One region of the Paenibacillus sp. GCM10027627 genome, then DNA from elsewhere that is predicted to be linked to it. Evidence: predicted binding sites of a transcription regulator. Region 1 holds the regulator's gene; the other holds the start of a gene.
What was found. The regulator Rex, encoded in region 1, represses fermentation and respiration genes when NADH is low (regulators of the CRP and FNR family bind a similar motif). The targets are predictions, from matches to a motif close to TTGTGAAATATTTCACAA.
Positions count from the first base shown of each region.

Region 2: the regulator Rex is predicted to act here: its motif matches at 10,469-10,486, upstream of nadA (quinolinate synthase NadA).

Region 1 is NZ_JBHTHB010000001.1:602,166-616,973, reverse strand. It holds gene ACFQZE_RS02935 (hypothetical protein) at 1-233, opposite strand, end outside; gene ACFQZE_RS02930 (amidohydrolase) at 234-1,535, opposite strand; gene ACFQZE_RS02925 (redox-sensing transcriptional repressor Rex) at 1,516-2,172, opposite strand; gene dinG (ATP-dependent DNA helicase DinG) at 2,179-5,088, opposite strand; gene ACFQZE_RS02915 (tetratricopeptide repeat protein) at 5,106-5,786, opposite strand; gene panD (aspartate 1-decarboxylase) at 5,912-6,295, opposite strand; gene panC (pantoate--beta-alanine ligase) at 6,288-7,172, opposite strand; gene panB (3-methyl-2-oxobutanoate hydroxymethyltransferase) at 7,169-8,071, opposite strand; gene ACFQZE_RS02895 (biotin--[acetyl-CoA-carboxylase] ligase) at 8,320-9,297, opposite strand; gene ACFQZE_RS02890 (CCA tRNA nucleotidyltransferase) at 9,287-10,564, opposite strand; gene bshA (N-acetyl-alpha-D-glucosaminyl L-malate synthase BshA) at 10,586-11,746, opposite strand; gene bshB1 (bacillithiol biosynthesis deacetylase BshB1) at 11,811-12,503, opposite strand; gene mgsA (methylglyoxal synthase) at 12,503-12,925, opposite strand; gene dapB (4-hydroxy-tetrahydrodipicolinate reductase) at 12,965-13,771, opposite strand; gene ACFQZE_RS02865 (tetratricopeptide repeat protein) at 13,789-14,322, opposite strand; gene ACFQZE_RS02860 (nucleotide pyrophosphohydrolase) at 14,377-14,712, opposite strand.
Region 2 is NZ_JBHTHB010000012.1:42,838-57,645, forward strand. It holds gene ACFQZE_RS24125 (serine/threonine protein kinase) at 1-699, shown strand, start outside; gene tilS (tRNA lysidine(34) synthetase TilS) at 722-2,146, shown strand; gene hpt (hypoxanthine phosphoribosyltransferase) at 2,198-2,737, shown strand; gene ftsH (ATP-dependent zinc metalloprotease FtsH) at 2,837-4,855, shown strand; gene ACFQZE_RS24145 (BMP family lipoprotein) at 5,106-6,149, shown strand; gene ACFQZE_RS24150 (ABC transporter ATP-binding protein) at 6,286-7,824, shown strand; gene ACFQZE_RS24155 (ABC transporter permease) at 7,831-8,916, shown strand; gene ACFQZE_RS24160 (ABC transporter permease) at 8,917-9,870, shown strand; gene ACFQZE_RS24165 (ArsR/SmtB family transcription factor) at 10,034-10,357, shown strand; gene nadA (quinolinate synthase NadA) at 10,575-11,513, shown strand; gene nadB (L-aspartate oxidase) at 11,574-13,196, shown strand; gene nadC (carboxylating nicotinate-nucleotide diphosphorylase) at 13,189-14,067, shown strand; gene ACFQZE_RS24185 (type III pantothenate kinase) at 14,068-14,808, shown strand, end outside.

The sequences.
Region 1 (14,808 bases):
GCAATCCAAGTCGTTTTCTCCCACACATGCTTATACATTTCTTCTATAGAAGCAAGTTCGCCCGAATCTAAAGCGTTTTGGCGCGCCGTTTCGAACTCCGACCACCTTGGCGATTGAATATCTCTGAAATAGAGGCCAAACCATACGGCTAATGTAACGAAAATGGCAACGCTCAGCCAAATCCAGCGTTTAGGCGTCATAAACGGAGGACGTTTCTTTTCGACCGCGCGCATTTAGCCCCTCAATAGACGCTCAAAGCTTGCTTGCGCATCATAACGAATTTTTTCTTCATCCATAAACGTGCATTGACCGTTCTTCAACACTTGACGCCCGTCTACCCATACATGCTTGACGTCGCGTCCGGAACCGGAATAAACGAGATGCGACACGATGTCCGTTAGCGGATAAAAATGTGGCTGATCCAAATCGATGGCAATAAAATCGGCTTTCATACCTTCTTTTAGTTGTCCGATGGATTCCGCCTGCCAGATCGCTTCCGCTCCATAAGCCGTTCCCAGCTTCAAAGCTTCCCAAGCCGGAATTGCCGTCGGATCGCCGGAGATGCCTTTGTGCAGCAAAGCTGAAAAACGAATTTCTTCAAACAAATCCAAGTTATTGTTGCTGGCTACGCTGTCTGTGCCTAAAGACACTTTAACTCCAGCCTTCAATAGCTCCGGCACTCTCGCTATGCCGCTTGCCAGCTTCAAATTGCTTACCGGATTATGAGAAACGGATACGCCGCGGTCCGCCAGCAGCGCAATTTCTTCGTCCGTCAAATGAACCGCATGGGCGACAAGCGCAGGACGGGAGAAAAAGCCTAGACGGTCAAGATGCTCCACAGGCCTTACTCCGTAATCGCGCACGTTTTGCTCCACTTCGGCTTTTGTCTCCGACATATGCGTATGCAAAGGCAAATTTAGATCATGCGCCGCTTTTACAAACTCCTCGATATAAGCTGGCGGGCAAGTATAAGGCGCATGCGGCGACAGCATCGCGGAAATTCGGCCATCCGCTTTGCCATGCCAGTCGCGTGCGAAAGAGATGGCGTCGTTCAGCTTCGCCTTTTGCTCCTGTTCCGAGCACAAACCGATTACTCCGCGCGTCAAAATACCGCGAATGCCGGACTGCTCCGTCATTTGCGCCACTTGATCCATGCGGTCGTACATGTCTACAAAAGCGGTCGTTCCGCTGCGAAGCATTTCAATAATGGCAAGCGCGCTACCTGCTCTTGTGTCGGCATTGACGTATTTGGCCTCCATCGGCCACATTTTTTGCTCCAGCCAAACTTGCAGGTTCTGATCGTCGGAAAATCCGCGCAGCAGCGTCATCGCCGCGTGACCATGCGTATTAATTAGTCCGGGCATAAAGACAAGTCGGCTGCCGTCCACAATTTCCGCATCAGCGTTCACTTGCTGCGGCTCCTGCTCGCCTATGTATGTAATTCGGTCCCCCGTAACGATCATATGACCTTTAAAGGTTTTCGCCGCGTCGTTCATGGTTACGAACAAACCGTTTTTAATCCACAGCTGTTTCATCCGTTCCATCTCCTTCATGATTCAAGTAGTAGGCCAAGCTAAGCAACTCGCGAGTAAAATCGGCATTTTGAATGCGGACATCGTCCGGTACGCGCAAAATAGCCGGAGCAAAGTTAAGAATGCCTTCCACGCCTGCTTCCACAAATTGATTGGCTACGTTTTGCGCTTCAAAGGCCGGGACGGTAATGATTCCGATTCGAATATTTTGCTCCTTCACCACTTGGGTCAAGCGGCTCATCGGCTGTACAATCAAATTGTTGATCTGGGAGCCCACTTTGCCAGGGTGAACATCGAACACCGCCGATATTTGCATGTTGTCCTTGGAATACTTATTGTAATTGCACAAAGCTAGTCCTAAGTTACCGGCACCAACAAGCGCCACTTTAATGGTTTGATTCACTTTTAAAATTTGCCGAATTTTTTCAATCAGGTAAACAACGTCATAGCCGATCCCCTTGCGGCCAAATTCTCCAAAATAGGCAAGATCCTTGCGGATTTGCGCCGGATTTAAATCCAGCTTTAAGCCAAGCTCTTGAGAGGAAACCGTCTGAATTTCGCGAGCATACAGCTCGTTAAGCACCTGCAGGTAGATGGGGAGGCGTCTGACAACGGCCTCCGATATTTTTGCATGCTTCATGAATATCTATTCCTCCTCCACCAAAGTCGCAAGCCGTTTTTCATTGCCCGTTTCCGCTGCCGTCTCTGCAAGCCATTCTTTCATCCGCGATACCATTTGCGCCGTATGCATCGTTTCGATTTTGGGTCCGGGCAGCGAATAAAGAAAATGTTTACCATAATAAGTATCGATAACTCTGGTATCGTAAATGATGACAATTCCTTTATCTTTCGCCGTCCGAACCAATCTGCCAAACCCTTGTTTAAAACGGATGACGGCTTGCGGAATGGAAAGCTTCATAAACGGATTTTGCTTCTGCCGTTGAAGCAGCTCCGCTTTCGCTTCGAGGAGCGGGTGATTAGGCGGCTGGAATGGCAGCCTGACAATCGCAAGGCAGATCAACCCTTCGCCAGGAATATCGACTCCTTCCCAAAAGCTGCTCGTCCCAAGCAGCACCGTCTCCGGCTGCTGAAGGAAACGCCGTGTCAGCTTAGTCCGATTGCTGCTGTCGATCCCTTGGCCTAGCAAGCCAATCCCTGCTTCGTCAAGCTTCAGCTTAAGCGGGTCGTATACTTGCCTCAACATTTTGTAGGATGTAAACAATACAAGCATTCTGCCCTTTGTCTGCACTGCCGCATCAGAGAGGGACTGCACCAGTTTTTCCAAATAGTCGTCATCGACCGAAGCGCCTTTCAATACCGGAAAATCGCGCGGAATGACGACAAGCGCCTGCTCGCGATAATGAAACGGGGACGGCAGCAGCACGCTGCGCAATCGTCCTTGTTCTTCATAGCCACGAAGACCAAGCTGCTCCTCTGCATATTGGAAGCTTTTTTGTACTGTAAGAGTGGCAGATGTCATTACGATGCTGTCTTTTACGTCAAAGAAAAATTTTCGAAGCTGTCCGCTCACATCAACGGGGGCCGCATAAAGCTGCATAGAACGAGATCGGTATGCCGTGCTGGCTTCCATCCAATAAACAAAGTCCTGATCTTCCAGCTTGGCAAACAGCCTCAATTCTTCCTTGATCCGATTCAAATCGCGCAAAGCTCCGTTCAAATCGGTAATCGCCGCTTGAACGGACAAATCATCGACTCTGTCCTTCACATCGTTGACTAGCTTCTCGACCGTTTTAACGACGCGCATCAATTCCACATGTACATTGTTTTCCGCCGTCAAAGCATCGTCCCAGCCCTGCGGAACCTCGTCTTTGCTAATTCGCTTTACGAGCGCGCCATTTTCTCCCAAGCTGTCCGCTGATTGAGCGGCAAAGCCGTATAGAAGCTCAAACAGCTTGTCCCAATTTTCCTTGATTTCTTGAAAAATCGGAATAACCGTATCAATGGTCTCCACCCAAGCAGAGGAATGCTCGTCATCTTCGTTTTGAAGCTTGAATTTCAGCGAAGGAAGCAAACCAGAACGATGGTCTTTATAAAGCCGCTGCACCGCTTGTATCATCGAAAGATAATGAACGCCAATGCCTAGATGTTTTCCCGCTACCTCTTCTACATGATGGGCCTCATCGATAATTAAATGACTGTAGGTCGGAAGCAAGCGATGATCCGCCTGAACGTCCGTAAACAGCATCGAATGGTTTGTAATGCAAACATCAGCGATATTGGCTTCGTGTTTGGCACGGTGATAATAGCATCGCTTAAACCAAGGACAAGCCCTGTTTAAACAGGAATCGGCATCGCTTGCCACCGTCGACCAAAAATCGGCGCCTCGGCTGCCGAAATTAAGTTCCTCTTGATCACCCGTTTCCGTTTCACTGAGCCATACGACCATTTGAGCTGCCGTCATTCCATCTTCGATAGGAGAAGACATATCTCCTGTATTCAATTTGCCTTCAAATTTTCTTAAACATAAATAATTGCCTCTGCCTTTAAAAATCGCCGCTTTGAACGGAAACGGGAGCACTTCCCCAAGCAGCGGCAAATCGCGATGTCTAAGCTGCTCTTGCAAATTAATGGTATGAGTGCTGACCACTATTTTGCTTTTGCTTTGAATGCTGTAGTACAAGGCTGGAATCAAGTAACCCATCGATTTGCCTGTGCCCGTGCCAGCTTCAATAAGAAGATGCTTATCTTGGGACAACGATTCATAAACTTCATGGAACATCGCAGTTTGGGCTTGACGTTCTTCATAATGATCAAACTTTTGCTGAAAGCGTTCTCTAACTTGAGATAAATAATCGTCGAAAGTGACGCCGGACAAGCTATTATTTTGCTCTTCTCCAGCTTCGTTTTGCCTTGGTGGCTTCTCTTCGCTCCACTCTTTCGCTTTTAACGCAAATTGCCGATAATAATCAAACTCCGCCGAATCAAACACGGTTTGTTGTTCGATTATCCGCTCATTTTGTTTCAAATACCAATGCAAATCCTTGCTTTCATCGATCAATGCAGATAGCCGCTGCACAGTAAGCAGCGGCATCGAGCGCAATTTTTTGACCATTTCAATAAAAATTAAAGCCGTTGCCATAGCATCGCTGTCGGCTTGATGATGATTCAAGTGAGGAACCCCGAATAACTCGGCAACGGCTCCGAGCTGATAAGTAGTAATGGATGGATACAAAATGCGCAACAGCTCAATGGTATCCAGCCTTCTTCCCGTAAAAGGCATGTAGCCGCAACGATCAAGCGCTCCGTTCAAAAATCCGGCGTCGAAACCGACATTATGAGCGACAAGTACGGTTTCATCAAGCAAAGGAATAAGCTGAAGCAAAACTTCACTAAGCTCTGGCGCATCCTTTACCATCTCTTCATTAATTCCCGTCAATCCCGTAATAAAGGGGGGAATTGGAATAGTCGGCTTGACAAAAGCGCTGTAGGTTCCTATTATTTCGAGCTCATCGGAAACGATGACAAGCCCCACCTGTAAAAGATCATCTTCGGCGCTATGTCCAGTCGTTTCTAAATCCAAAACTGCATAATTCATCATTCCCCGATCCTCTCTTACAAACAGCACAACTCCGTGCTTCCAAAATATAACGACAACTGCCCAGGAGTTTCTTGACATGACTTTAAATTATTTAATGAGTCCGTAAAGCTTGGATACACCTCGTATGCTTTTCTGAACAGCTTTTCGGCATGAGCCATGTTCATATGCACCGCTTGAATGCACCCAAGGGCATTATAGCCTAAAGCAAGCCATTTCGGAAAGTCCGATAAAACAATAAGCAATTGAAACTGTCGTTGAGCTTCATGCCAATTTTTTCTATGCATTTGGCTCATGCCCAAAAAAAGTCTGGCTAAATTGCATTCCGGCGCCATGGTGACCGCTTCTTGGAACAACTCGGCTGCTTCGTCAAACATAAACAATTTATAATAGCCTTGACCTTTGTTAACGATTTCTGCGGCTTCGTCAGGAATAACCAAGTCGGACATCTGGCATGTTGATACGGATTGAAACCCATAAGACGCTTCAGACAACTTTTGCTTGCTGGAGCAGCCTTCTTGAAAATCGGCGACCTTTTCCTCGAACTCCAGCCATTGCTCGATAAAACTGTCGCTCATTTGCTTCATCTGGCATACCTGCTGTTGCAACTCAAGCCGCTCTTGATCGCCTGCTTGATCATATTGCTCCATAATCCCGTCAAGGGTTTCACTCATCGAAGTGAACATATGCTGAAACATGCCGCATCCCGCCTTTGCTTTAGGTTAAGGAGTGATACGGTCATTTTTTGTTTGCAGCAGCCTTTTCATACAGCATCCCAAGCGTTACATAAGACAGGGATGTTGCCCCTTGCCCGCTTCTTTATTTACAGAATAGTGGCGTGAAGCTCTTCCGTCAACACTTTAAGCGGCTTGTTGCTGTCATCCAAAATTGTAATAATCGGCTTATGCGTTTTTGCTTCTTCGCTTGTCATCATGCCATAAGAAATAATAATGACTTTATCTCCAGGTTGAACAAGCCTGGCAGCCGCCCCGTTAAGGCAAATGACACCCGATCCTCTGGCTCCGGTAATGACATAAGTTTCAAATCGTGCACCATTGTTGTTGTTTACGATTTGCACCTTTTCATTTTCCAGCAAATCGGCCGCATCCATTAAATCCTCGTCAATCGTAATGCTGCCAACATAGTTTAAATTAGCTTCCGTGACCGTCGCGCGGTGAAGCTTTGATTTCATCATTGTTCTAAACATCGTAAATCCCTCCGACCGGTTGATACAATTGGTTGTCGATTAAGCGTGTCGTGCCGAATTTAACCGCTAAGGCTAAAATGACAGGAGTAGAAATACGGTTCATTTCCATTTCCGAATCAATCGTTTCCAGCGATGGATAATGCAGCAGTTCAACGTAATCAATGACAGCATTGTTTGCCCCATGAATATGGGAAATTACGCGCTGCACCATTTGCTCCGCCGTCATTCCTTCTTCTCTTATCCAAGTTTTGGCCAAAGTTAGCGCCTGGGACAAAACGACGGCATCCTTCCGTTGCTCAGCGGATAAATATACATTCCGCGAGCTTAAGGCAAGGCCGTCAGGTTCTCTAACTGTCGGGCAAGGAACAATTTCCAAATCCAAATTCAAATCGGATACCATTTGCTCAATAACCGCCACTTGCTGGGCATCCTTCATTCCGAAATAAGCTTTGTCCGGCTTTACTAGATGGAACAGCTTGCTGACGACAAGTCCAACTCCGTCGAAATGGCCCGGCCTTGACGCGCCGCACAAACGGCTTGTCAATCCGCTTACCAACACAGATGTTTTCGGCTGCTTCGGATACATTTCTTGTACCGACGGCATAAACACGATATCGATTCCACATTCCAAGGCGAGCGCCAAATCCCGCTCTTCATCCTTTGGATAGCGGTCTAAATCTTCGTTGGGTCCAAATTGCATCGGATTAACAAAAATACTTAACACAGCAATATCGTTGCCCGCTTTCGCTTCCCGCAACAAGCTGCCATGCCCTTCGTGCAAATAGCCCATCGTAGGAACAAAACCTACGGAAGCGCCATTTTCCCGTGCTTCTTGCAACGAGCTCTTCAGCTCGGCAATGGTCCGGCAAACTTTCATCCCTGCGGAACCCCTTCCCGTCCTTCGGCTCCTTGCTTCGCTGCTTCTACAGCTTTTGCCTCGCCGCCATACAAAGTATTAAAAGAAGCGTCCGCTTCAAAAACATGTTCTTGCGCCGGAAATTGACCGTTTTTCACTTCATCTACGTAAGTCTGGATAGCGTCCCGAATCGTTGTGCCAATGTCGGCATACGTTTTCACAAATTTTTTCTCAAAATACGGAGACGAATATTGCAGCAAATCATGATAAACGAGCACCTGCCCGTCGCATCCACGGCCTGCGCCGATTCCAATCGTCGGTATCGAGAGCGCTTCGCTGATCGCCTTTGCAATCGGCTCCGTCACTAGCTCAAGCACGATAGAAAATGCCCCTGCGCGCTCCAAAGCAAGCGCGTCATCCAATAAACGCTGAGCTTCCTTTGGCAGCTTGCCTTGAACCTTATATCCGCTAAGCTGATGCACCGATTGCGGCGTCAAGCCGATATGGCCCATAACCGGAATACCTGCCTTTACTAGCGCCTCTACATCGTCAGCGATTTCCGCTCCGCCCTCTAGCTTAACGGCTTGCGCTAAACCTTGCTGCATAATTTTTGCGGCATTCAGCAATGTTGCTTCGCGGCTTGCGCCATAAGTCATAAACGGCATATCCGCTACGATAAACGTATGAGTAGCCGCTCTGGCAACCGATCTTGTATGATAAACGATATCGTCGATCGTCACAGGAATCGTCGTTTCATAACCCAATACGACATTCCCAAGCGAATCTCCTACCAAAATAACGTCAATTCCAGCTTCTTCCGAAAGCTTTGCGGACGGGTAATCATACGCCGTCACCACGGAAATCGCATTGCGTTCCCTCTTCATCTTTTGAAGAGCGGAAATCGTCAGTCGTTTCCTCATGTGCTTCATCCCCTTTTAGGCTATTTTAAACACAAAAAAACCTTTTAGCCGCTGCTAAAAAGGTTCCCAAAGAGAAAAGGAAACATTTCCTTGTTGTGCTTCCTTCTGTCTCGGTCCCTACGGCTCAGAGCAGAGTGTGCAACACCAATCATTGACACTTACAACCATCTGCAACTATCAGTGCAGCTTCTAAAGAATACCGCCTGATAGTTGTAGTGTACCAAATAAATCCGCATTCGTAAATCGTGTTAAAGCGGCTCTCCCATCTCGGCTGAAAAAATATTCTTTTGGCTGCCGTCCTCAAGCTCGATTCGAATAGCCCCGCTTTCATCAAGTCCAATCGGCACCCCAACCCATTCTCCTTGAGGTGTCGTAAGCTTGACCGGTTTTCCTAAAGAAACCGAAAGAGATTCCCACAACGTAGCGATCACGCCAAAGCCCTCTTGCTGAAAAAGCCGATATAGCGTTTCCCACTCCTTCAAAAACTCGGCAAGCAATTCCGTACGGTCAAACGAACGATCGCCCGCAATGCGAAGCGACGTCGCTTTTTGCAGCAGAGCTTCCGTGTAGTCCTTTTCGGTTAAGTTAACGCTAATGCCTACTCCGGCAACAATATGTTTAATTCTTTCGTCTTCGGCTGCCGACTCCAGCAAAATGCCGCTAATTTTTTTACCATCGATTAATAGATCGTTCGGCCATTTAATACCGATTGGAAGTTCCGTCGTCCGTCTTAAACTTCTGCATAGGGCTACAGCCGTCAAAAGCGTAAGCTGAGGCGCGCAATGGATAGGGACCTCAGGACGAAGCACAAGGCTCATCCAAATGCCTTTCCCTTTGGGGGAAACCCAGCTCCGTCCCATTCGGCCGCGGCCTCCGAGCTGCTCCTCGGCAACAACCATCGTCCCCTCCTCGGCACCGCTCTCCGCCAGCTCTCTGGCCAGATTTTGCGTCGATTTGACCGAATCCATAAAAACCGCTCTGTGGCCAAATTGCTCTGTCGCTAGCTTTTCCGACAATCGATTCTGACTTAACAGCTCCGGTTCGTAAACGAGCCTGTATCCAAGCTTTGTGGATGCTTCGAATTCATATCCGAGCCCCTCCAGCTTGCGAATTTGCTTCCAGATCGCGGTACGGCTTACGCCAAGCTCTTGACTCATTAATGCACCTGAAACATATTGATCCGGGTATTGCCGGAAAAGCTCCAGCAAAGCGTGGCTACTCATCATTTTGTCCCTCATCATTCCATATTTCCGCAAGCTCAAGGAGCGGCTCTTTCAGGTTTGGAACTCGGCCCAATGCCGCCTCTATAAGCAAAACTTGCAGCAAAGCGGCAAGCCAAGGTCCAGGTGGCCGTTGTAGCCGCCTCTGAATGTCGGCTCCGCCAACATTAAGCTCTTTCAGCGACTTAACCGGCATCGCGCTTATTTCTTCTCTAAGCTTCTCAATAGTTTCGGAAGACCATTGTTCTGCCAGATCAGGCAAAGCCGAAACAATATTCAGCCAATGCGCTGCATGCCCATCTCCGAATTGTACAACCGTCTCCACCCAAGCCCGTTCTCTTTGTTCCTCGCTCAATGTACCGCTTTTGACGGTTGACATCTTTGAATGAAGGAGGAGCATCGATTGCAAAAAAGCGGCCCGTTTATTGGGCAGACGAAGCGAACTCGTCAATCTGTTGACATCATGCTCGTCAAACTTGAGCGCAATGAGCAAAGCGGCCCAGCGCTCATCCTTGTCTGCAAGCCGCTTTAAATCGACTAAGGGCTCCCCATTAACAAGATTAAGGTTATGATCGGTCAACGGTTCTTTCACATGATGGATTAACCCGCTTGCAGCCAGCCAAACCATAGACCGTTCCGGATAGCTGCTTCCCATCATCTTGTCCAGTTCGGCAAAAACACGCTCCATCGCAACAAACCGCAAAAGCGGAGCATGCCGTTTAAGCGCTCTCCAAGTCGATAATGCCGGCTTTAAGGAGTATGCTCCCAGGAAGCGAACCGCTCTAACCATCCGGAGGGCATCTTCCTGAAATCGGTCATCCGCCTCGCCGACGCAGCGAAGCACAGAACGGGCCAAGTCAGATTGTCCGCCATAAGGATCATACAACTCTCCGTCCCCCGAAATGGCCATTGCGTTCATCGTAAAATCCCGTCTCAGCAAATCATCATCCAAGCTAGAGACAAACGTAACTTCTGCCGGCTTGCGATGATTTTCATACTTCGACTCCGTTCTAAACGTCGTCACTTCATACGGAGTATCCCGATAGATGACCGTCACCGTGCCATGTTGCAGCCCCGTTGCTATGCAGCGGGGGAACCGCTCCATCGTTTCGCCGGGCAGTGCGGAAGTAGCGATATCGATATCGTTGACCGGCAAACCAAGGACAGCATCGCGCACGGCCCCTCCGACAATAACAGCTATATGTCCATGTTCCCGAAAGGTTTGGAGCAGCGGCAGCGCTTCATTCATTTCGGGTGTCCACTCAAGCCTCATCCTGCATCCCCCGTAGTCGAATTAATCGCATACAGATACAGGAAGCTCAGCATCAATACCGAGTACACGGTAATAGATACGCTCATACTGATCCGTTATATAATCATTGCAAAAATCATGGCGTGCCCGGTGCAAACAAGCCTCTCTTACTTTTTCGCGCAATTCATCGTCAGTGAGCAATGTGATTGCATAGTCAGACATTTGCTCCACATCGCCAATCGGAGACAGATACCCCGTCTCTCCGTGAGTAATAAGCTCAGGAATGCCTCCGGCATTGGAGCCAATCGTCGGCACTCCGCAAGCCATCGCTTCCAGCGCAACCAGACCGAAGCTTTCCTTCTCAGAAGGAAGCAGCAGCACATCGGCAAGAGAAATGACTTGCGCCACATCCTCTTGTTTTCCTAAAAAATGAACCCGATCCTGCAATCCCATACTATTAATCTTATATTGTGTCTTTGACAATTCAGGTCCTTCTCCAACCAGCAATAGCTTGGCAGGAATTTGTTTCGAAACTCTCTCAAATATGTCAATGACATCTCCAACCCGCTTGACCGGCCTAAAGTTGGAAATATGCATCAAAATCTTTTCATGCGGCTCGGCAAAATCCGCGCGTAGAGACGTAACTTCCCGCGGATAATAAACCCGTTTGTCTACGAAGTTGTACGTTAGATCAATTGGCGTCATAATATCAAGCAAATTTCTTGTTTCCTTGATCAAATCGTTGGAAACAGCCGTAACGGCATCGCTTTTATGAATGGCAAGCCGAATCAAATCTTTAAGCGATTCATCCTGCGCCAAAACGGTAATGTCTGTGCCATGAAGCGTGGTCACCGTTTTGAGGCCGTCTCCAATCATCTGCTTCGCTAGATGCGCACACACCGCATGAGGCACCGCATAATGAACATGAAGCAAATCGAGCTGCTGCATCTTGGCGACTTGAGCCATTTTGCTCGCTAATGATAAATCATACGGCGGATAACGGAACACATAATAGTCGTTTACTTCCACCTCGTGGAAAAAAATGTTTTTATGAAACTTGCCCAGCCGAAACGGAATGCTGTGCGTAATAAAATGAATTTCATGGCCGCGCTCGGCAAGCAGCTTGCCAAGTTCCGTGGCGACAACACCCGATCCTCCTAGCGTTGGGTAACAGGTGATGCCGATTTTTAGTTTACGAGTCATTCAGGATGCACCTCCCACTCAAGTGGCTTATCTCTATCTTATTCCTTATGGGCTGTACGTCTTGTCAAAAGAGTGAAACGCCAAAAGGACGCTTAATCGCAAATCCTTCCGCATAGCTCCAGCCTCTCCCTTGCGCAAGCAACGAATCCCTTGCCTCCACCCGCTCCAAATAACCGTTTGTGAGCGGAGTAGCGACGGAACCGGGGCTGGCCGCAAGATCGAACTGGGAACGGTAAGCACGAAGCGCTTTGCGCTTCGCCTCATAAGACGACGTTATATCCACAACCAAAGAAACCGATTCTACATCATTAATATAATAATACATAAGGCTCTCGACTTGAACGGGGGAAAAATCTGGCAAATAGTTGCGCAGCTTGGCGTTAAAAACCGCTTCCTCAATCAGTTTGCTGCATTGTACATGATCGGGATGACGGTCCACCCAATAGGGCGCAAACACGATACGAGGCCGCAGACGTCTAATTTCCGCTACAATCGCTTCTATTTGTACCCGCTCAGTCGCAAGGCCCCGATCTGGAAGACGCAAATTCGACCTCTCACATAAACCAAGCACCGCAGATGCTGCGGCAGCTTCCTGCCGCCGCAGTTCTACGGTGCCGTTAGAGGACATCTCCGCCTCGGTCAAATCGCATATGGCTACGCGGTAACCTGCTTCGGTATGTTTGGCGATCGTGCCGCCCATACCGATCTCCGCATCATCCGCATGTGCGCCAAAAACGAGGATATCTACTGGCTCCATTACACTTCCGCCCCCGGCTTATATTTGTGGACAAGCTCCCTCCATGCAAAATCGCCCCGCTCCACAGCCTTTACAAGTACTTCAGCCGTTGCAATATTCGTTGCCACTGGAATTCCTTGAACATCGCACAGGCGAAGGAGCGCGATAATATCGGGCTCATGCGGCTGTGCCATAAGCGGATCGCGAAGGAAAATAATAAGATCCATTTGATTTTCGGCCACAAGCGCCCCAATTTGCTGATCCCCGCCGAGCGGGCCCGACATAAAACGTTTAATCGAAAGGCTTGTCTGCTCCATAATGCGGGAGCCTGTTGTTCCTGTAGAATACAAAGTATGCGGCAAAAAAACATGTTCGTAAGCAATGACAAAGTTGACTATCTCATCCTTCTTGCGATCATGAGCAATAAAAGCGATATTTAACATGCCGTTCCCCTCTTTCGCTGTCCATTCTTTTCGCTTTGACTAGTCCATAATATGTTCAAAACCATAAATCAAACCGGAGTACGTCATTACTTTTTTAACGGCAACATTTACACCTGGCATATAACCAGCGCGGTCATAGGAATCATGACGAATTTTCAGCGTTTGGCCGTAACCGCCAAAAATAACTTCCTGCTGAGCAAATACGCCCGGCAATCTGACGCTATGTATACGGAACCCGTTATAATAGCCGCCCCTTGCGCCTTCGATAATCTCTTCTTCCTTCGGATTGCCTTGCTTCAGCTCTTGGCGTACTTGCGAGATCAGCTCCGCCGTTTTGATCGATGTGCCGGATGGAGCGTCAAGCTTCTGATCGCCATGATATTCAATAATTTCAACATGAGGCAAATATTTGGATGCTTGAGCCGCAAACTTCATCATTAAAATGGCGCCGATTGAGAAGTTTGGAGCGATCAAGCCGCCGATTTCTTTCTCCTTGCAAAGCTCGTCCAGCTCATCGATTTGCTCCGGAGTAAAGCCGGTTGTCCCAATGACGGGACGAACGCCATACTCAATAGCCGTTCTTGTATTACCATAAGCGGCTTGCGGCACCGTAAAATCTACAAGCACATCCGCTTTAGCGTTACTTAATGCTTCTTCAAGAGTTGAACTGACAATGACTCCTGTTTCCTTGCCCCCTGCAAAAATACCGGCATCGATCTGCCCCGAAGATGGATCGACCGCTCCGACCAATTGCAACGCTTCATCTTCCAGCACCATTTTTACTACTTCACGGCCCATTCTGCCGCCGGCGCCCGTTACAGCCACTCTAATCCGCCCAGTCGTCATATCCCATCACCTTATCCTTATTTTCTTCTCATTGTCGAACGAATTCGCTCCATCCTTCGCTTGCGGTTAATATCCGCAAACAAACGCCTCGCGGAAGAATGCTGCGGATCAAGCCGGAGCGCTTCTCTTGCATGGATAATGGCTTCATCCAGTCTTCCTTCTGTCAAACAAACCATTCCAAGCAAATAAAACGCTTCAAAGCTGAGCGGATCAAGCGTCGCCGCATGCCTCAGCAATTCTGCCGCCTCCTTTAAATCAGGAGGGGTTGACGCTACTAATCCTTTCGCCTCTGCGAGCAAAAGCTGTGACTGAATTAATTGAGAGTGGTAGCGATACTCCTCGTTGCCCGGCTCAAGCTTCTCGGCGACATCCGCATATATTTTGGCCTTGGACCATTTGCCGCTGCGAGCACAGGAAACCGCACATTTATGATAATAGCCTGCGTTCTCCGGGTCGGCGGCAATCGCCTGCTCGAACCAATAGATCGCTCCTTCAAAATCGCTTTGGAAAATAAACTCGTAAGCTTTCTTAATGCAGCTTTCCCCATCCATCTGCCCATCCTCCTTGCACAAGGATCGATGGTACAGCATATGTAGGTAGCTTGCTTACAGTTCGCCGTTTTTCTTCGTCCAGCGATTTGCGTCGCGCGTATTAAACTTATTCATCACTTTGTCATGCGCTTCCGTCAAATCAATGCCAAGCGAATTGGCAAAGCAGGACAGCAGAAACAAAATGTCGCCCAGTTCCATTTCCACCGAATTGTCGGCTTCGTCCGGCTTTTTCGGCTTTTCGCCATAGTAATGATTAATTTCCCGCGCCAGCTCGCCAACTTCCTCCGACATTCTGGCCATCAGAGCAAGCGGACTAAAATAACCCTCTTTAAACTGTGAAATGTATTCGTCCACTTCCCGCTGTATATCCGATAATGATTTCTCTGACATGGCAAGCTTCCCTTCCATTATTAGCTATACGTTACTATGTTACCGTATTGGCATCGCTAAAATCAATGTTTTTTGAACAGGCTAAAAAAGCCAAAA
Region 2 (14,808 bases), on a different contig from region 1:
GGCATGGACCCGTTTCTTTTTGATGTGGACGATATGTATGGACCGGGAGGCCGCGAATACCCTTTTTACATAATGAGATATGTGCGCGGAGTGACGCTCGCCAGTTATTTGAAGGAACAAGGCTCGGACTGGTTCCCTTTAGTAGCTCTGAACCTGCTTGGCAAACTGGCAAAGCTGCACCGAGCCGGATGGGTGTTCGGCGACCTAAAGGTCGAAAATGTGCTTGTAGCGGATTACGGGCATGTGGAGCTAGTTGATTTCGGCGGCGTAACGGCATCGGGCAAAAGCATTCGCCAGTTCACCGAAATTTATGACCGAGGCTATTGGAACAGCGGCTCTCGCTCCGCCGATCCGAGGTACGATTTGTTCTCCTTCGGAGTGATGTGCATTCAGCTTCACGAGCCGAAGCGGCTTCATGCGCTGACCAAGGATTTGCTGCCGCAAAACCGCTCTTCCGCCGAATTGATGGCAATTGCAGATAGCTGTCCGGGGCTAAAGCCGGTTTCGGGCTGGCTGCGCAGGGCGTTAGCCGGCGAATTTGCAAGTGCGGTGGAGGGGGCGGAGGCATGGCGTCTGCTTATGCACAGGAAAGAGACAAGGCGAAGTTCGCATACGCCGGGCTGGCTGAAGGGGCTCGCTGCCACATCCGGACTGTTGCTGGCCGTTTCAATTGTTTGGCTGCTGAACAATATGCTTTAGGGCAAGGAGGGGTTAATGAACAATGAGTGACGCACTGCTGTCGGAGCTTGCGCGCGAAGCCGCGGACCAAGGGCTGTGGAGCGAAGGCGATACCATTGTCGTCGCCGTATCTGGCGGCCCGGATTCTATGGCGCTCCTGCATATGCTGCATGCTCTTGCGAAGGAACACCGTCTCAGTCTCGTTGCCGCTCACGTCAATCATGGCTTTAGGGGCGAAGAATCGGCGATAGAGCTTGAGGCGGTGAAAGCATACTGTGGAGGTCTCGGCGTGCCATGCGAAACGATTGAATTGGACCTTCCTACATATATAGAAGAAAATCGTCTAAATTTGCAGGCTGCCGCCAGAGAGAAGCGTTACGCCTTTCTGTACGAGGTGGCTAAGAAACACGGCGCAGAGCGAATTGCGCTGGCGCATCATGGCGATGATCAAGCTGAAACCGTGCTTATGCGGATCATCCGAGGAACCGGACTTGCCGGACTATCCGGGATGGGAAGCGCCAGGCGGGAAAAAAACATGGAACTAATAAGGCCTTTGCTCCGTATGAACAAGTCGGACCTTCTTCGCTATTGCGAGGAAAGGGAAGTTCCATACTGCTCGGACAGCAGCAATATGGAGCGGTATTATTTTCGCAACGTTATCCGTCTGGATGTCATTCCTTATTTGTCGCAGTTTAATCCTCAGCTCCCGCTTTCCTTGCAAAGGCTTGCCGAGGTGGCAGGGACAGAGGACGACTATATGGAACGGCAGACGGAACAAATATTCGAAAGGCTTGTGAGCCGCAAGCGGGATATGTTCGAGATTGGCTGCGAAGAGCTGGAACGGCTTCACGTCGCTTTACAAAGGAGATTGATTAAACTAATATTAAGTTATCTTTCGCGGGAAACGGAAAACTTATCCTTTGGCGGTATTGAGACGATGCGTCTCGCAGCTTCAGGGCATGCTTCCACTACATGGGGAATGGACGTAGGCAGCGGCATCCGGTGCGTTCGCGAATACGGCATCATGAGATGGCAGAAGTGTTCCCGGAGTAATGAAACAAGCCCGGAACAGTACGACTACGAAATACTTGAAGGCAGTACCGAGCGGATCGACGCCCGCCCGAGCGGCTGGAGCTTTGAGCTGGAGTGGCTGGAAGACGGCCTCCCGGCGGACAAGCCGGGTACGCGCATGGAGGCGTATTTTGATGCGTCTCAGCTTGTATTTCCTCTGCATGTAAGAAGTCGACTGCCGGGAGACAGAATTGATGTTTTAGGATTAAATGGGTCAAAAAAAGTGCAAGATATGTTCGTTGACGAGAAGGTGCCGTCTTCTAGGAGGGGGCTTTATCCGCTGCTTGGCGACGGTGAGGGCAACCTGCTGTGGATTCCCGGCATTCGCCGTTCCAGACATGCGCTTGTGGCGGAGGACTGCTCAAAGGTACTGCGTATACGCGCGCGCAACGAATAAGAAGCAAGGGTATACACATAAACATAGGTATCGCGTGGGAGGATTACAACTTTGCAAAACGACATTAAAGACATTTTATACAGCGAAGAGCAGATTGGTGCAAAGGTTAGAGAGCTCGGTGCGCAGCTAAGCGCCGATTTCGAGGGACGCAATCCGCTCGTTATTTGCGTTCTCAAAGGCGCGTTTATTTTTATGTCCGATTTGGTCAAGACCATTACGGTTCCGCTTGAAATCGATTTTATGGCGGTATCCAGCTATGGGGCTTCCACCAAATCCTCCGGCGTTGTGAAGATTATTAAAGATCTTGACGTGTCGGTGGAAGGACGCGATGTCCTTATTGTCGAAGATATTATCGACAGCGGTCTTACACTAAGCTATTTGATTGATGTATTGGAGCGCCGCAACGCAAAATCCGTAACGGTATGCACGCTGTTCGACAAGCCGGCCCGCCGTAATGTGGATTTGGCTCCGGATTACAAAGGCTTTACAGTGCCGGATGAATTCATTGTCGGGTATGGACTAGACTACGGAGAAAAGTACCGGAACCTGCCTTTCATCGGCATTTTGAAACCTCATGTATACGAGAAATAATTGCGCTCGAGCCGTACATGCCACTCCTCCACCAGCCTCTATTGTGATGGAAAGTCATGCTATGGTAAAATATTTAAAGCGTCTGAGAGGAGGTAGGGGATGAATCGGATCATCCGAAATACTGGTTTTTATTTGATTATCTTTTTGGTTACCGTTGGCGTTTTCCAATATATTAGCGGACAGGGTGAGTCCACCAAGCCGTTAAGATACGATGAGTTCAGGGTTCTTGTCGAGTCGGGCAATGTAGCGGAAATCACGGCAAAGTACGATAAAGAATCTTATTACATCACGGGTAAATATAAAGAAAAGCCTGCCGGTGCGGAGAACGACAACTTCTCGACTCGCATCAGCACGGATGCCGCGGAGAATCTTAATGACTGGGAGAAGCAGTACGGCTTTAAGTATACGGCCAAGCAGATGGATACTCCAAGCTTCTGGATGACGTTCCTGACGTCGATCATTCCGTTTATTTTGCTAATCGTCCTGTTCTTCTTCCTGATGAATCAAGCGCAAGGCGGCGGCGGCAAAGTGATGAACTTTGGCAAGAGCCGTGCACGCTTGTACAACGAAGAGAAGAAGAAGATTACGTTTGAGGACGTAGCCGGTGCGGATGAAGAGAAGCAAGAGCTTGTCGAGGTCGTCGATTTCTTGAAGGATCCTCGCAAGTTTAACCTGGTAGGTGCGCGCATTCCGAAAGGCGTATTGCTCGTAGGTCCTCCAGGTACAGGTAAAACGTTGCTGGCGCGTGCAGTGGCCGGCGAAGCGGGCGTACCGTTCTTCAGCATTTCCGGTTCCGACTTTGTAGAGATGTTCGTCGGTGTCGGCGCATCCCGCGTAAGGGACCTATTCGAAAATGCGAAGAAAAACGCTCCTTGTATTATCTTCATCGACGAAATTGACGCAGTAGGTCGTCAGCGTGGCGCAGGTCTTGGCGGCGGTCACGACGAGCGCGAGCAAACGCTCAACCAGTTGCTCGTTGAGATGGATGGCTTTGGCGCTAACGAAGGCATTATTATTATCGCGGCGACTAACCGCGCGGACATTTTGGACCCGGCGCTTCTGCGTCCAGGCCGTTTTGACCGCCAAATTACGGTTGACCGTCCAGATGTAAAAGGCCGCGAGGCGGTACTGAAAGTACATGCGCGCAACAAGCCGCTTACAGGCGAAGTGAAACTGGATGTCATCGCAAAGCGTACGACTGGATTCAGCGGAGCCGATTTGGAAAACCTGCTGAACGAGGCTGCTTTGCTTGCGGCTCGCCGCAATAAGAAAGAAATCAATATGGTCGATATCGACGACGCCATTGACCGCGTCATCGTCGGTACCGAAAAGAAAAGCCGCGTGATCAGCGATCGCGAGAAGCGCATTGTCGCTTATCACGAAGCGGGCCATACGATTGCAGGATTTTTCTTGGAACACGCCGACTTGGTGCATAAGGTTACGATTATCCCGCGAGGACGCGCAGGCGGATATGTCATCATGCTTCCAAAAGAAGACCGTATGCTGGTAACGAAGCAGGAATTGCTCGATAAAGTAACTGGTTTGCTGGCGGGCCGCGTAGCCGAGGAAATTTACATCGGCGAAATCGGTACCGGAGCATACAGCGACTTTAAATCGGCAACAGGCATCGTTCGCAGCATGATTATGGAATACGGCATGAGCGACAGGCTCGGACCTATGCAGTTCGGCAATTCGCAAGGCCAAGTGTTCCTCGGCCGCGACCTTGGACACGAGCAGAACTATTCCGATGCCATTGCATACGAAATCGATCAAGAGATGCAGACGATTATTAACGCTTGCTACGATAGAGCGAAGAAGCTGCTGACGGAGAAGAGCAAAGAAATGCATCTGATCGCGAATACGCTTCTCACCCGTGAAACGCTTGAGATGGATCAAATCAAAGCGCTTATCGAAACGGGCACTCTGAATAGCGAGAGCGGTTCGGAAAGCGGTGGAGACGGAGCGCCGGCGGTAGAATCGACGGCGGAGCCGATTATTGATGAAATCGGCGACGTGAAGGTGCGCATCCAGCCTCGCGAAGAGGCGGAAGTGAAACCAGCCGATCCGGTTGACGATTCTAGCGGTTCTAACGATCCAGAAAATCCAGACAAAAAATAACGGAATATGGTCCCGTTGCTCCATGTGAGCGACGGGACTTTCGTTTGTATAGCCGAATAAGTGTAAAACGCTTACATACTTTCATGGATTTCTATAAAAAGTAGCATTGTATCTCACACAATTTGATTGACGTAAATGTTTTTGTCACTATAATGAATTATGAAGCTAGGAACAGCAATACTGTTAAAGTGGGGCTGTATTAGCCAACATCAATGTTAAACAAACTATAAGAAGAAGGGGAGAATGAAGCATGAAAAAGACATTTAGCTTTATGCTCATGCTAATCGTAGCAATTTCGCTAGTCCTTACTGCTTGCGGCGGCGGCAAATCGGGCGGCGCTAACAAAGAAGGCGGAGAAAAAGTAGTTTCCGACGGATCGGGTAAAGAATTTAAAATCGGTATGGTTACCGACGTTGGCGGCGTAAACGACAAATCGTTTAACCAAAGCGCATGGGAAGCCCTTCAAAAGCTGAACAAAGCGACTGGCGCGGAAACAAAGTTTTTGGAAAGTAAAGGCGAGGCTGACATGGAGCCGAACCTGAACAACTTCGTTCGTGAAGGCTACAGTCTGACTTGGGGCATTGGCTTCTTGTTCACGGACGCTTTGACTAAATTGGCGACTGAAAATCCAGATGCTAAGCTTGCTGTAATTGATGCCGAAGTAAAGGCTCCTAACGTAGCATCTGTTAAATTTGCCGAGCATGAAGGTTCCTTCTTGGTAGGCGTTGTTGCTGGCCTTATGACGAAATCCGACAAAATCGGCTTCGTAGGCGGTATGGAAATTCCGGTTATCACTCGTTTTGAAAAAGGCTTCGTAGCTGGCGTAAAAGCGGTTAAGCCTAACGCTACAGTAACGGTATCGTATGCTGGCGCGTTCGACAAGCCCGACCAAGGCAAAAGCATCGCAGCTACTTTGTACAACTCTGGCGTAGACATCATCTTCCACGCTTCCGGCGGCACAGGAAACGGCGTGTTCAACGAAGCAACTGAGCGCAAAAACAATGGACAAGATGTTTGGGTTATCGGCGTAGACAAAGACCAATCGCTTGAGTTCGGCGACAAAGTTACTTTGACTTCGATGGTAAAAGGCGTTGAAACGGCTGTTTACAAAGTATCCAAAGACTTGATCGACGGCAAATGGGCTGGCGGCACAACTCAAGAACTTGGCTTGAAGGACAATGCAGTAGGTCTTCCTGAAACTTCGAAAGTAAACGTTCCTGAGGACGTATTGAAAAAAGTTGAAGAGTACAAAGCAAAAATCGTTAACGGTGAAATTAAAGTTCCGGCTGAATAAGTTGGAGCATTTGGTATCACGATAAAACAACATGGCAAAGGTCAATGGGACAAGACCGGCATGAGCCGGTCTTGTCTGTTTCATGTCAAGGAATGAATAGGCAAGACATAATGTTGATCCCGGGAGATGATGAAGAATGGATCAGAGCGGGGCAGTCGTACAGCTAAAAGGCATTACGAAGCGGTTTCCAGGCTTGGTAGCGAACGATTCCATTAACTTCGAGCTGAAAAAGGGCGAGATTCATGCTCTACTAGGCGAGAATGGCGCTGGCAAGTCGACTTTGATGAATATTTTGTTCGGTTTGTATCAGCCGGACGAAGGCGAAATTTGGATTAACGGCAAACAAACCGTTATTGAAGGGGCATCCAAAGCGATTGATTTGGGCATCGGCATGGTGCATCAGCATTTCAAGCTGGTACAGCCGTTTACCGTTGCGGAAAATATCGTGCTTGGCGACGAGCCGAAAAAAGGAATGTCCATTGATTACAAGCTCGCCAATCAGAAGGTAAAAGAGATTTCCGAGCGATATGGTCTGAAAGTAGATCCGCAAATGCGGATTCAAGATATAACGGTAGGCATGCAGCAGCGGGTCGAAATTTTGAAAACGTTATATCGGGGCGCCGAAATCGTCATTTTCGACGAACCGACTGCCGTACTTACGGTACAGGAAATTGAAGAGCTGATCGAAATTATTCGTAATCTTGCGGCCGAAGGCAAGTCGATCATTATTATTACGCATAAGCTTAAAGAAGTTATGGCGTTGTCCAATAGCGTAACGGTCATTCGCCGCGGCAAAGTGATCCGCACGGTGAAGACGACCGAAACAAACGAGCGTCAGCTTGCAGAGCTTATGGTTGGCCGCGACGTTAACTTCCAAGTGGAGAAGACAAAGCGCCAAGCGGGCGACGTCGTGTTGTCCGTGGACAACCTTCAGATGAAGGGCGACCAGAGCAAAATGGCGCTCGACGGAACGACGTTCCAGGTTCGCGCTGGAGAAATCTTTGGTATTGCAGGCGTTGACGGAAATGGACAAAGCGAGCTCATTTATGCCATTACCGGCATGCGCAAAGCTCAAGGCGGAAGCGTGAAGCTAAGCGGCAAAGACCTAACTAACGCTTCTCCTAGAGAAGTGTCGGTTGCCGGGGTAGGGCATATCCCAGAGGATCGTCATAAGCATGGCTTGGTGCTCGACTTTTCCGTTAGCGAAAACATTATTCTGAATACGTATTTCAAGCCGGAATACGGGAAGTCCGGTTTGATCGATTTTAAAGCGATGGATAGTCTTGCGGACAAGTTGGTTAAGGAGTTTGATGTGCGCTTGTCCGGCATCCATACTCCTGCCCGCGCTTTGTCAGGCGGTAACCAACAGAAGGCTATCATTGCGCGCGAAATTCACAAGGACCCTGAACTCATCATTGCGGTACAGCCGACTCGCGGCCTTGATATCGGAGCGATCGAGTTCGTGCATAAGCGGCTTGTTGAGGCGCGGAATGAAGGGAAAGCCATTCTTCTGGTATCCTTCGAGCTGGACGAGCTATACGCACTGTCCGACCGGATTGCGGTTATGTATGAAGGCAAGCTTGTCGGAGAGGTCGACGCCGACCATCGGGACGATGAGCGTTTGGGTCTGCTTATGGCGGGCAATACCGATTCCGAACACGGCGGAAGGAGCTAGGCGTCTATGGAAACTTTGAAAAAAATATTTAATGGTGAAAGATCGATCCTCGTTCCGATCGTCTCCATCGTGCTCGGATTATTGATTGGCGCCATTGCCATGTTGGCAGGAGGCTATAATCCGATACTGGCATATAGCTCTCTTTTTGAACGGGTAGTGGGAAGTCCTTACCATATGGGCGAGACGATCCGGGCGATTACGCCTTTGATCTTTACGGGTATTGCGGTAGCCTTTGCTTTCCGTACAGGCCTCTTTAACATCGGTGTGGAAGGTCAGTTTATTATGGGCATGACCGGCGCTACTCTTGTTGGCGTATTGTTCGAACTGCCATGGTTTATCCACGGCCCGCTGGCCATTCTGGTCGGCGCAATGTTCGGCGGCCTATGGGCGGGCATTGTCGGTTATTTGAAAGCAAAGCGCGGAGTAAACGAAGTTATCTCCTCCATCATGCTTAACTGGATCGCTCTTTATTTGGCGAACTATATTGTAGCGAAATTTTTGCTGGAGCCGGGTCAACAGAAATCGAGACCGGTTCACGAATCGGCGCTTATGTCTATTGACTGGCTGATTGAACTGACGGACAAAGCGAGAATGCACTGGGGCACTTTCGTTGCGCTTGCTTGCGTCCTTATTTTCTACGTGCTGCTGTGGCGCACCAAGCAAGGCTATGAGCTGCGCGCGGTTGGACACAACCCGGATGCGGCTCTGTATGCGGGCATCAACGTAAACAAAACGATTGTAAAGTCGATGTTTATCAGCGGCGTGTTCGCAGGTCTTGGCGGCGTGTTTGAGGTGCTCGGCGTATTCGGCAACCAAACGATAATGGCTGGACATTGGGGTTATGGCTTCGACGGTATCGCGGTTGCGCTTCTGGGCGGCAACTCTCCGCTTGGCGTGTTGTTTGGGGCGATTCTGTTCGGCGGCTTAAGCTATGGCTCGGGCGGCATGAGCTTTGGAGCGGGAGTTCCGCAAGAGATTATTCGTATCGTTATCGGCTCGGTTATTTTCTTCGTTGCGGCTCACGGCATCGTGAAGTTTATCCTTAAGCCGTTTATGAGCAAACGCGCTGAAAAGCGGAAGGAGGCGGCGTAAATGGAAGTATTAGGCCAGCTCATTAATATTACGCTCGTATTTTCGACCGCGCTTATTTTTGCAGCGCTTGGCGGAATGTTCTCAGAGCGTTCCGGCGTCGTCAACATCGGGCTTGAAGGCTTGATGGTGTCGGGTGCATTCGCAGCGGCGGTAGCGACCGACTACGCGTCGCAAGCCGGATTTGGGGGAGCATCTCCATGGATCGGACTGCTTGCGGCAGTCGTTTATGGCGTATTGTTCTCACTACTTCATGCGGTAGCGACAATTACCTTTAAATCCGATCAAACCGTCGTTGGCGTCGTCATCAACATTTTGGCGCTTGGCGTTGCGATCTACTTTACAAGAAGTCTTTATGACGGCTCGGCACAAACTAGACAGTTGACGGATGTATTTAAGAAAGAAGCGATCCCATTCCTATCGGATATTCCGATTATCGGAGAAGGCTTCTTCCGGGCGTACCCGACGACTTACCTTGTCATCTTGCTCGTTATTGCCAGCTGGTTCGTTTTGTTCAAAACACCGTTTGGCTTGCGTCTTCGCGCAGTGGGCGAGCATCCAAGCTCGGCCGATACAGTCGGCATCAGCGTGACGAAGTATCGGTACATCGGCGTAATGCTGAGCGGCGCTTTGGCCGGCCTTGGCGGTGCGACGATTACTTTGACAACGACAAGCAGCTTTGCGCATAACACGATTTCCGGTCAAGGCTTTATCGCTTTGGCGGCGCTTATTTTCGGCAAATGGAATCCGCTTGGACTTGCGGGAGCGGCTGTTTTCTTCGGATTCGCTCAAGCGATTCGCAACTTTGCGCAGTTGTTCGACTTCTCGAAACAAATTCCAATGGAAGTATTCTACATGCTTCCATACGTCTTGACGCTAGTTGTACTCGCGGCAGCGGTAGGACGTTCCAATGCTCCATCGGCGCTCGGACAGCCTTACGATCCGGCGCGGCGTTAATCGAAGGGCTAGGTATGAACAAAATCGCATTTTCTGTCTCAAACGGCAGGAGGTGCGATTTTTTTATGGCCGTGGCGTGTAAGCGTTCAAAGAGTTGGATTATTCAACCAACAGGTTGACTTTCAGACCCCTCCGTTTTATAGTTAACCATATGGTTGAATATATGAGAAGCGACGACAGATTAAATGATATTTTTTACGCCTTGTCTGATTCTACACGCCGGGAAATTGTTCATTTATTGGCGCATGGCGAGAGGACGGTTACAGAGCTGGCTCATCCCTTCGATATTTCTTTGGCTGCCGTCTCCAAGCATGTCAAAGTACTGGAGACTGCGGGGCTTTTGCAGCGCACCATTCAAGGCAGAACGCATTATTGCCGACTGAATGCTTCAACTATGGAGACGGCTACCCAGTGGCTAAATCTGTATGAGCGATATTGGAGCGTCAGATTCGATGCGTTCGAGGCTAAGCTTAGCGAGCCAGAGTAAGCAAATAGAGGAAACATCCATTGACAGAGCCATCTGCCAAGTGTAAATTAAATCTTAATCAAATGAATTTATCCCTTTTGGTTTAAACTATAGGCAATCGACTTTCTAAGTTTGTGCATCATTTCACAAAGTTGTTGTTGCTGGATAACGGAATGGGACCGGATAAGCGCTCAAGCGTACAAACCGCCCCATCCCTCATAAGAGGAGAGGATCTATCGTGGAAGCACTGGCACTGGAACGCAAAGCGGAGCAGAATCGCGAGCTGCGTGAACGGCTGATGCAATTGAAGAAAGAGCGCAACGCCATTATACTTGCCCATTATTATCAGCGCGACGAAATTCAGGAAGTGGCGGATTTCCGCGGCGACTCCTTTCTGCTCGCTCAGAAGGCGGCGCAGACGGATGCGGAAGTGATTGTGTTTTGCGGCGTTCATTTTATGGGCGAAAGCGCTAAAATTTTGGCTCCGAACAAAACGGTCATTATTCCCGACGAGCGTGCGGGATGCCCGATGGCGGATATGGTCAACGTGGACGGCTTACGCAAGCTGAAAGCTCAGCATCCTAACGCTAAAGTTGTTACCTATATTAACTCCTCGGCCGAAATCAAAGCCGAAACGGATATTTGCTGTACATCGGCGAATGCGGTCCAAGTAGTCAATTCCGTCGAAGGCGACGAAGTCATTTGGGTGCCGGACAAAAACCTTGGCCATTACGTGCAGCAGAAAACCGACAAAAAGATGATCATTTGGGAAGGCTATTGCAACACCCACGATATGCTGACGGTTAAGGATGTCGAGGAAATGAAAGCCAAATATCCAAATGCGCAATTTGTCGTTCACCCGGAATGTCGTCCGGAAGTCGTAGAGCTTGGCGATTTTGTCGGCAGTACGACGGCTATTCTTAAATATTGCAAGGAATCCGATTGTCAGGAATTTATTGTCGGCACAGAGGACGGCACTGGTTATCAGCTTAGACTCGACAGCCCGAACAAGACGTTCCATTTCGCTTCGAAATATTTGGTATGTCCTAACATGAAGGTGAACAATTTGAAGAAGCTCGTTAAAGCTTTGGAGACGATGCAGCCTCAAATTTACGTTCCGCCTGCCGTTGCGGACAAGGCCCGTTTGTCATTGGAGCGCATGCTGCTGGTGAAGTAGCATGCGCTACTCCTATGCTTGGCGCTAAACCGACATAAGTTTGAAGCTGGAGGAGCCGCTATGATTCCTAGATATTTAGTCGATGTGGAGCTGGACAAGCTGCCCGTCGTAGATAAAGACGTTATCGTTATAGGGGCCGGCATTGCCGGTCTTTTTACCGCTATACGCTCAAGCGAAGAGCATAACAGCGTGCTGATGATTACGAAAAAGTCGCTGCTCGACAGCAACACTCGCTACGCGCAGGGCGGCATAGCTGCGGTCATATCCGATGAAGATTCTCCGGCTTACCATCTTCAAGACACTTTGATCGCGGGGGCAGGGCTTTGTTCCAGTGAAGCGGTTGACGTGCTGGTCCATGAAGGGCCTAAGGGCGTACGCTCCCTCGTGAAGATGGGCACCCAGTTCGATCAGGAAAACGGGGAATATGCCCTGACCAAAGAAGGGGCTCACAGCCAGCGCCGCATTCTTCATGCCAATGGCGATGCTACGGGCTACGAAATCGTAAGAGCGCTTTCCGAAAATGCGGTGTCTAATCCCAAAATCGAAGTGTGGGACGATCATTTCGTCATCGATCTCGTGACGCAGGATGGTGAATGCTGCGGAGCAATCGTACAAAAGCCGACAGGCGAAAGATTGTTTGTACGGGGCAAAGCAACCATTTTGTGCTCCGGAGGAGCGGGACAGTTGTATAGATATACGACCAACCCCGAGGTAGCGACCGGCGACGGCATCGCCATGGCTTATCGTGCCGGCGCATACATACGGGATGTGGAGTTTATTCAATTTCATCCGACCTCGCTTTGTTATCCCGGCGCTCCGAGATTTTTAATTTCGGAGGCGGTTCGCGGCGAAGGCGCCGTTTTGCGCAATATCAAAGGCGAGAGGTTCATGGAGCGATATCATGAGCAGTTGGAGCTTGCTCCAAGGGACATTGTCGCCCGTGCGATCGTCAGCGAGATGGAAGAGACCAAATCCACTTTTGTTTATATCGATATTACGCATGAATCGCCGGAGATGGTGAAGCATCGTTTTCCTACCATATACGAATATTGTTTAAAATACGGCCTCGACCTGACTTCCGATTGGATTCCGGTTGCTCCAGCCATGCACTATATGATGGGCGGAGTAAAGACGGATTTGAACGGCGAGACGAACATCAAAAGGCTGTTTGCGTGCGGAGAGGTGTCGTCGACGGGTGTTCACGGAGCCAATCGGCTCGCGAGCAACTCGCTTTCGGAGGCGATTGTATTCGGCCGCCGCATTGTGAAGAGAATTCAGGATTTGCCGCCGCTTAAGGCAAGAAGCGGTTATGAGTTTGCAGGCGAAGCCGAGCGCAGCGCCATGCCTGTTCAGGCGGTAGTAGAGCGGCGTCTTAAGCTGCAAAAAGTGATGGTGCGTTACGTTGGCCTGAGACGGGACGAATCGGGTTTGAAAAAAGGGCAGGAGGAGCTTAAGCGGCAGCTTCCAATTTTTCAGACGGTGCTTACTCAGCGCGAGGAGTTTGAGTTCGCCAACCTGCTGACCTGCGCTTTGCTGACGACGGAAGCGGCGCTTAGCCGGGAAGAGAGCCGCGGGGCGCATTACCGGGAAGATTTTCCTGCCCGCGATGATTTGGCATGGAGGAAACATACTGTGCTGCATCGAACACAAGGATTGACCGAGGAGCGGATCGAAAATGTATGAATGGACGACAGGCGGTTATGACGCCGTTTTGCGAGACAAGATTCGAGGCTGGCTGGCGGAGGATATCGGAAGCGGAGATATTACGACGGAAACGACGATAAGCAGGGATTCCCGTTCGAAGGCTGTCATTCATGTCAAGGATAACGGTATTATTGCGGGCATTCCTGTGGCTCGACTTGTTTTTGAAGTAGTCGATCCGACTTTGCAATTCCGTTCTTTTGTACAAGATGGCGATGCCGTTGCCAAAGGAACCGTAATTATAGAGGTGGAAGGAAAAACCCACAGCCTGCTTACGGGCGAGCGCCTGGCGCTTAATTTGATGCAGCGTTTGTCGGGTATAGCCACCAAAACGAAAGCTTATATAGATGCCATTCAAGGACTGCCCGTGCGTTTGGTCGACACGCGCAAGACGACTCCGGGCCACCGGATGTTGGAGAAATATGCGGTGCGTATAGGCGGCGGCTCTAATCATCGGTTTGGACTGTACGATGCCGTCATGATTAAAGACAATCATATTAAAGGTGCCGGCGGCATTACACAAGCGGTACAATCGGCGCGTAGACAAATTCCCCACACGATGAAAATCGAGGTGGAAACGGAATCGCTGGCGCAAGTAGAAGAGGCGCTTGGCTCCGGAGCGGACATTATTATGCTGGACAATATGCCGAACGACCGGATGAAAGAGGCGGTCAAGCTTATTAAAGGAAGGTCTCCCCACGTGATCGTAGAGGCTTCCGGGGGTGTGACGCTCGAAACCATTCACGGCATTGCTTCATGCGGTGTAGACGTCATTTCCGTAGGCGGACTTACTTATTCGTTCCAAGCACTCGATATTAGCCTTGACCTGAATGAAAAAAAGGAGGGGCTGTAGGTGATTTTTGTCATCGACGTTGGCAATACCAATATTGTGCTTGGCATCTATAGGGGCAAAGAGCTTCTGCATCATTGGAGGCTGAGCACCAACCGCTCTGCGACGGTGGATGAATACGGAATCAACATACACAACTTGTTTGGTTACGCCGGAGTGCGGATGGATCAAATTGAAGGGGTCATTATTTCTTCGGTCGTTCCTCCGCTTATGCGTACACTGGAGCAGCTTTGCTTAAAATATGTGCGAAAAACTCCTTTAATTGTTGGGCCAGGTGTGAAGACGGGCCTTAACATCCGCTACGAAAATCCCCGCGAGGTCGGAGCGGACCGGATCGTCAATTCCGTAGCGGGCATCGAAAAATACGGTACGCCGCTGATCGTAGTTGACTTTGGAACGGCGACAACCTTCGATTATATCGATGCAAACGGCGATTATCTAGGCGGAGCGATCGTGCCCGGCATTGGCATTTCGACCGAGGCCCTTTACCAGCGCGCAGCGAAGCTTCCTCGAATTGAGCTGGCCAAGCCCAAAAGCGTCATTGGACGAAACCCTGTTACGTCCATGCAAGCGGGCATTATTTTCGGATATGCGGGGCAAGTGGACGGAATTGTCAGCCGGATTCGCGCTGAATTTGGCGTCACTCCCAAAGTGGTGGCGACAGGCGGGCTTGCCGAGCTGATTTCGGCAGAGTCGGAGACGATCCAAGAGGTGGATCCGCTGCTTACGCTGGAAGGACTGCGC